DNA from 2 places in the Hydrogenophaga atypica genome. Region 1 is predicted to be linked to the other one. Evidence: predicted binding sites of a transcription regulator. Region 1 holds the regulator's gene; the other holds the start of a gene.
What was found. Region 1 encodes LexA, which represses DNA repair genes until DNA is damaged. Its sites were predicted from a motif close to ACTGTATNNNNATACAGT; they were not measured.
Positions count from the first base shown of each region.

Region 2: the regulator LexA is predicted to act here: its motif matches at 1,637-1,654, upstream of ACFQPB_RS16735 (PA0069 family radical SAM protein).

Region 1 is NZ_JBHTCA010000038.1:9,455-12,861, reverse strand. It holds gene ACFQPB_RS22365 (tetratricopeptide repeat protein) at 1-566, opposite strand, end outside; gene ACFQPB_RS22360 (enoyl-CoA hydratase) at 576-1,340, opposite strand; gene lexA (transcriptional repressor LexA) at 1,437-2,096, shown strand; gene ACFQPB_RS22350 (methyl-accepting chemotaxis protein) at 2,085-3,407, opposite strand, start outside.
Region 2 is NZ_JBHTCA010000016.1:1,416-4,822, reverse strand. It holds gene ACFQPB_RS16740 (ABC transporter substrate-binding protein) at 1-513, shown strand, start outside; gene ACFQPB_RS16735 (PA0069 family radical SAM protein) at 529-1,617, opposite strand; gene ACFQPB_RS16730 (NAD(P)H-dependent flavin oxidoreductase) at 1,727-2,695, opposite strand; gene ACFQPB_RS16725 (acyl-CoA dehydrogenase) at 2,787-3,407, opposite strand, start outside.

The DNA of each region.
Region 1 (3,407 bases):
TGGTAGCGCAGCGATGCCACGAGGTGTTGCTGGAAGCTGTCGGCATAGTCGTCGAACAGGGTTTCGACGTAGGCGCGCGGCGGGCGATCGGGCGCCTCGCCCCCGGTGACGGCGGCGAGGAAATAGCGGTGCAACTCGGGGTCTGCACCCAGCGCCAGGGCGCGCTCGAAACACTGGGCCGCCTCGGACAAGCGGCGCGCTTCACGCAGCAGGTTGCCTCGCAGCGACCAGGCCTCGGCGATGCCCTCGTCCAGGGCCAGCGCACGCGTCAAGGCATCCAGCGCCTCGGCAGGCTCACCAAGTTGCCCCAGGCACCGCGCCAGCGCCACCCAGGTGCTGGGCTCGTTGGGGTCGGCCTGTGCGGCGGCCCGCAAGTGGGCGGCCGCGTTTTCAAAACGGCCTTGGTGAAAGCGGGTGAGGCCCAGGTTGCTCAGCACCGAAGGGCGGCCGGGCGCCAGCGCCAGCGCGGCTTCGAAGGCCTGCGCGGCGTCGTCCAGGTGGCCTTGCTCGAAGCGTTCAACACCTTGCAGAAAATGCGAGCGCGCGCGCGCCATGGCATCGCTCATGCGCCGGGCTCAGAGTTTGGAGAAATCGGGCTTGCGCTTTTCCATGAAGGCGCCAAAGGCCTCGCGGGCGGCGGGTTCGCGCAGCATGCGGCCAAAGTGAGCGGCTTCTTCGTTCATCTGCGCCAGCACGAGCGCGGTCTGGCCTTTTTTCATGAGCTGTTTGGTCTGCAGCAGCGCGCTCATGGGCTTGGCCGCCAGCTTGCGCGCCACGGCTTGCGCGTAGTTGGTGGCTTCGGAGGGAGGCAGCACCTTGTTGACCAGGCCCACTTCGAGTGCGGCCTCGGCCATGAAGGGCTCGCCCAGCAGCAGGGCCTCGGCGGCGCGGTGGTAACCCATCATCTGCGGCACCAGCAGGCTGGAGGCCGCCTCGGGGCACAGGCCGAGGTTGACGAAAGGCATGGCAAACGCAGCGTTGTCGCCCGCGTACACCAGGTCGCAATGGAACAGCATGGTGGTGCCGATGCCCACGGCCGGGCCACACACGACGGCAATCACCGGCTTGGGAAACTGGGCGATGCCGCGCAAGAAGCGGAACACGGGCGCGTCGTCGGACGTGGGCGGCGTGTTCAGGAAGTCAGCAATGTCGTTGCCGGCGCTGAACACCGCTTCGTGGCCCTGGAACACCACCACGCGCACGGCCGCATCGTCTTGTGCGGCGGCCAGGGCGTCGGCCAAGGCCGCGTACATGGCGGCGGTGATGGAGTTTTTCTTGTCGGCGCGGTTGAAGGTGATGGTGCAAATGCCGTCTTCGGTGTGGACGAGGATGTCGCTCATGGTTGTCTCTGGATGTGGCTGAAGTCAAAACGCGCAAGTTATCATGGGAAAGCGCTGTATAGGAATACAGTTGCGACACATTGGAGTCACGCCCCCATGAACGAACCGGTCAAGCTCACCGCCCGCCAGCAAGACATCCTGACGCTGATCGAGACCACGATGGCCGACACCGGCGCGCCGCCCACCCGGGCCGAGATCGCCACCGCCTTCGGCTTCAAGTCGGCCAACGCGGCCGAAGAGCACCTGCGCGCCCTGGCCCGCAAGGGCGTTATTGAACTGGTCGGCAACACCTCGCGCGGCATACGGCTGCGCACCGGCAGCCACCCCTTGGCCCGGCAGATGCCGTTGGCCCTGCCCGAGTTGCAGCAGCTCACCCTGCCCCTCATCGGCCGCGTGGCCGCTGGCGCGCCCATCCTGGCGCAGGCCCATGTGGAAAGCCGCTTCACGGTCGAGCAGCGCCTGTTCAGCCGCCGGCCCGACTACCTGCTGCGTGTGCGCGGTCTGTCCATGCGCGATGCCGGCATTCTGGACGGCGACCTGCTGGCCGTGCACAGCACACGCGAGGCGCTGCACCACCAGATCGTGGTGGCGCGGCTGGGCGACGAAGTGACCGTCAAACGCCTGGTGCGCCTGCGCGGCCACATCGAGCTGCATCCGGCCAACCCCGACTTTCAGCCCCTGGTGGTGGGGCCAAACGACGCGTTCGAGATTGAAGGCGTGATGGTCGGTCTGATCCGCGACGGATCAAGCGCCTGAGCCCCTCAGCCTGAACACGCCCACCAGCTCGGCCAGCCGAGCTGCCTGCAGTTTGAGGCTCTCGGCGGCGGCCGCGCTCTCTTCCACCAGCGCGGCGTTTTGCTGCGTCACCTGGTCGAGCTCCTGCAAGGCCTCGCCCACCTGGCTGATGCCGGTGGACTGTTCGCTGCCGGCGGCAGATATCTCGTTGATGAGCCCCGTCACGCGCTGGACCTGAACGGCCGTGTCACCCACACTTTCTCCGGCCTGCCCCACCAGCTGAGAGCCCTGCTGCACGCGTTCAACGCTGGCGGTGATGAGGGTCTTGATTTCTTTGGCGGCAGAAGCGCTGCGCTGTGCCAGGTTGCGCACCTCACCGGCCACCACGGCAAAACCCCTGCCCTGCTCGCCGGCGCGCGCTGCTTCCACGGCGGCGTTGAGTGCCAGGATGTTGGTCTGGAAAGCGATGCCGTCGATCACACCGATGATGTCGGCGATTTTCTGGCTGCTGGCCGAGATCTCCTGCATGGTGGACACCACCTGCCCCACCACCTGGCCACCCCGGGCGGCGGCTTCGCTGGCGGCCGAGGCCAGCTGGCTGGCCTGCCGCGCGGTTTCGGCGTTTTGATGCACGGTCGCCGTGATCTCCTCCATGGAGGCGGCGGACTCCTCCAGGTTGGCGGCCTGGTTTTCGGTGCGCGAGGACAGGTCGGCATTGCCTGCCGCGATCTGGGCCGAGCCGGTGGCGATGGAATCGCTGCTGAGCCGCACTTCGCTGACCACCCGCACCAGGCTGTTGTTCATGGCGCCCAAGGCCCGCAGGAGGTCGGCCAGCTCGTCTTCGCCGTGGGCCTCGATCTGCATCGTCAGGTCACCGTCGGCCACCGCCTCGGCCAGGCGCACCGCACGGGCAATGGGCTGGGTGATGGAGCGTGTGATCCACACGGCCGCCAGCACCGACATCAGAACCGCAACCCCGAGCAAGCCGAGGGTGAGTGCGCGCACCCACTGGTACTGCGTCGCCGCGCTCTGGTTGACTTCTGCAGCGACTCGAAGCTGCAGGTCGATCAGCTCGGTCACCTTGCCCCCTATGGGGTCGATGGCCAGGTACAGCGGCCCGTCAAACTGGGCCAGCTGGTCGCGCACGGTGCCGCTCATGCCACGCAGGCCGGCCTCAAGCTGGGCCACCGCCTCATTGGCCGGACGGAACAGGGTCTCGGCCTCGCCCACCAAACGCTTTTCATCGGCCGTGAGCGATGTGGACACGTAGTCACGCCAGCTGGAGTCGATGTCGCTGCGTGCTGCCTGCACCAGCTTGAGCGCGTCTTCCGC
Region 2 (3,407 bases), on a different contig from region 1:
CTGTTCGCGATGGGCCAAGCCGCATTTTTCATGAGCGGCACCTGGAACATTGAAACCATCAAGGCCTTGAACGCCAACATCGTGTTCGACTTCGTGGCGGCACCACCGGTCAGGCCCGGCGCAGCCACCTGGATGTCCACCTTCGCCGACGGCAACTACGCGGTCAATGCCCACAGCAAAAACCGCGACGCTGCCCTGCGGTTTGTCCGATACCTCGCCAGCAAGGAATACGGTCAGCAGTTCAGCGATCAGTTGCGACAGATGTCGGCGGTCCCGGGTGTGTTTCCGAGCGATCCGCTGCTGGCCCAGATCAGCCGCGCCAGCCAGCAGCAAGGCACGCCGTTCATCATGCTCGTGGGCTTTCGCTACCAGGACCCCAACGGCTCGGTGATGCTGCGTGATGGGCTGCAGAGGCTCATGCAAGGTCAAGGCACGGCCCTGGCGCTGGCCAACGCGTTGCAGTCCGGGTTGAGCGCGTGGCACCCGCCGTTCCAGAAAGAGTCGATACGCTGACGCTGTGGCCGCGCCTCAGAACAACGGCATCTGCCCGGCCACCCCCGGGGGACGAAACCGCGAACCGTCCAGGCTGTGTCGCTCGCGGTTGAGGCCCAGGCGGCGGCAGGCCTTCTCAAACCGCTGGTGGATGAGGTCGGCCCAGATGCCCTGTCCCCGCATGCGGGTGGCAAAGTCGGCCGTGTAGTCTTTGCCGCCGCGCATGTCCTGGATGCGCGCCATCACCCGGTCGGCGCGCAGCGGGTGGTGCACCTGCAGCCACTCGCGGAACAGCGGCGCCACCTCCCACGGCAGGCGAACCACCTGGTAAAAGGCACGGTCGGCGCCGGCATCGCGGGCTGCGGCAAGCACCTGTTCCATGTCTTCGTTGATGAACGGAATCTGCGGCGACACACTCACCCCCACCGGAATGCCGGCATCGACCAGCGTGCGGATGGTGCGCAGGCGGCGGTGAGGCGCGGCGGCACGGGGTTCCAGCGTGCGGGCCAGCGCGGCATCCAGCGTGGTGATGGTGACGTAGACCGACGCCAGGCGCTGCGCGGCCATCGGCGCCAGCACATCCAGATCACGCTCCACGCCGCTGGACTTGGTGATGATGGCCAGCGGGTGCTGCGCTTCCTGCAGCACCTCCAACACCGAGCGGGTCAAGCGCAGCTCGCGCTCCACCGGCTGGTAGGCATCGGTCACCGTGCCCAGGCCTATCGGTTCGGGCAGGTGGCCGGGTTTGCCCAAGTCATGGCGCAGCCGTTGGGCAATGTTGCGTTTGGCGATGATCTTGGTCTCAAAGTCCAAGCCGGGCGAGAGGTTGAGGTAACTGTGTGTGGGCCGTGCATAGCAATATATGCAGCCGTGTTCGCAACCTCTGTATGGGTTGATGGACTGGGTGAATGGCACATCGGGCGAGGTGTTGCGGCTGATGGCGCTGCGGGCCAGCTCGTCGGTCACCTGGGTGGCCGGTATACCTTGTGCGGCTGCGCCGGCTTCGTCCAGCGTGCCCCAGCCATCGTCGAACCCGGCGCGCTCGTCCACGGAAAAACGGTGCGCCAACCGGGAAGCGGCGCCGCGCCCCTTGATGGCGTGCACGGGGATGCGGACATCTGACACGGTGAGTGGCCTTAAAACTACTGTTTAAAACATCAGTATTCCACAAGTACGCCCACCACAAAAGCAAAACGCGCCCAACGGCGCGTTTTGCATCAGATGCAAACGGTGCTCAAGCCGAGCAGATGCGCGCCTTCGCCTCGGCGTATTCGCGCTTGAAGCGGGCCACCAAATCGGCAGCGGGCATCACTTCACGGATGGCACCAATGCCCTGGCCACAACCCCAGATGTCCTTCCAGGCTTTGGCGGCATTGGCGCCTTCGCCCGTGCTGAAGTTCATCTTGCTGGGATCGCTGTCGGGCAGCTTGTCGGGGTCCATGCCGGCGTTGCGGATGCTGCCCTTGAGGTAGTTGCCGTGGATGCCGGTGTAGAAGTTGCTGTAAACGATGTCGTCCGAATTGCTCTCGGTGATCATCTGTTTGTAGCCATCCACCGCACGCGCTTCTTCGGTGGCAATGAAGGCCGAACCGATGTAGGCAAAGTCAGCCCCCATGGCCTGTGCCGCCAGGATGGCGCCGCCGGAGGCAATGGAGCCCGACAAGGCCACCGGGCCGTCGAACCACTCGCGGATTTCCTGCACCATGGCGAACGGGCTTTTCACGCTGGCGTGACCACCGGCACCTGCCGCCACCGGGATGAGACCGTCGGCGCCTTTCTCGATGGCCTTGCGCGCGAACACGTTGTTGATCACGTCGTGCAAGACCACACCGCCCCACGAATGCACGGCTTGGTTCACGTCTTCGCGCGCCCCCAGGCTGGTGATGACGATGGGCACCTTGTATTTGGCGCAGACCTGCATGTCGTGCTCCAGCCGGTCGTTGCTCTTGTGAACGATCTGGTTGATGGCAAAAGGCGCCGCCGGGTTGTCGGGGTTGGCCTTGTCGTGCGCGGCCAGGGCTTCGGTGATTTCAGCCAACCAGTCTTCCAGCTGGGCAGCCGGTCGGGCGTTGAGCGCGGGCATGGAGCCCACCACCCCGGCCTTGCACTGGGCAATCACCAGCTTGGGGTTGCTGATGATGAACAGTGGTGAACCGATGACGGGGAACTTGATTTTCTGCAGGACCGGGGGCAGTTTGGACATGGTGTCTCCGTGGGAATGTTGTCTGTGATTCTGGTGGTGACTGCGCGCCCCACCCTGTCGCCGCAGCTACAGGGTGGGCGGCGTGTCAGCCTCAGAAGGCTTCAAGTGCCATCTCGGTCACGCCCGCAGCACCTTCGACGATGCTGTCGCGCACGCCCGGGGCGCGGCTCAGGACGTGGTCGGCGTAGAAACGCGCGGTGGTGATCTTGGCCTGCATGAAGGCCACATCCTCCCCGGCAGCCACCTTCTGCTCGGCCACCAGCAGCGCACGTGCCATTTGCCAGCCCGCCATCACATTGCCCGCCAGCATCAGGTAGGGCACGCTGCCGGCAAACACGGCGTTGGGATCGGCCTTGGTGTGGCCGGCCACAAACTTCACCGCGTCTTCAAAGGCCAGGCGTGCGGCCGTCAGGCGCTTGAGCACCGCCTGTGCGTGCGCGCTGCCGCTTCGGGCCAGCTCGGCCTCGGTGGTGGTGATCTGCTGCGCGATGGCCAACGCCGTCTGGCCGCCGTCGCGCGATGTCTTGCGCCCCACCAGGTCATTGGCCTGGATAGCGGTTGTGCCTTCGTAGATGGTCAGGATCTTGGCATCGCGGTAGTACTGCGCCGCACCGGTCTCCTCAATGAAGCCCATGCCGCCGTGCACCTGCACGCCCAGCGAGGTGACTTCCAGGCTCATCTCGGTGCTGTAGCCCTTGACCAGCGGCACCAT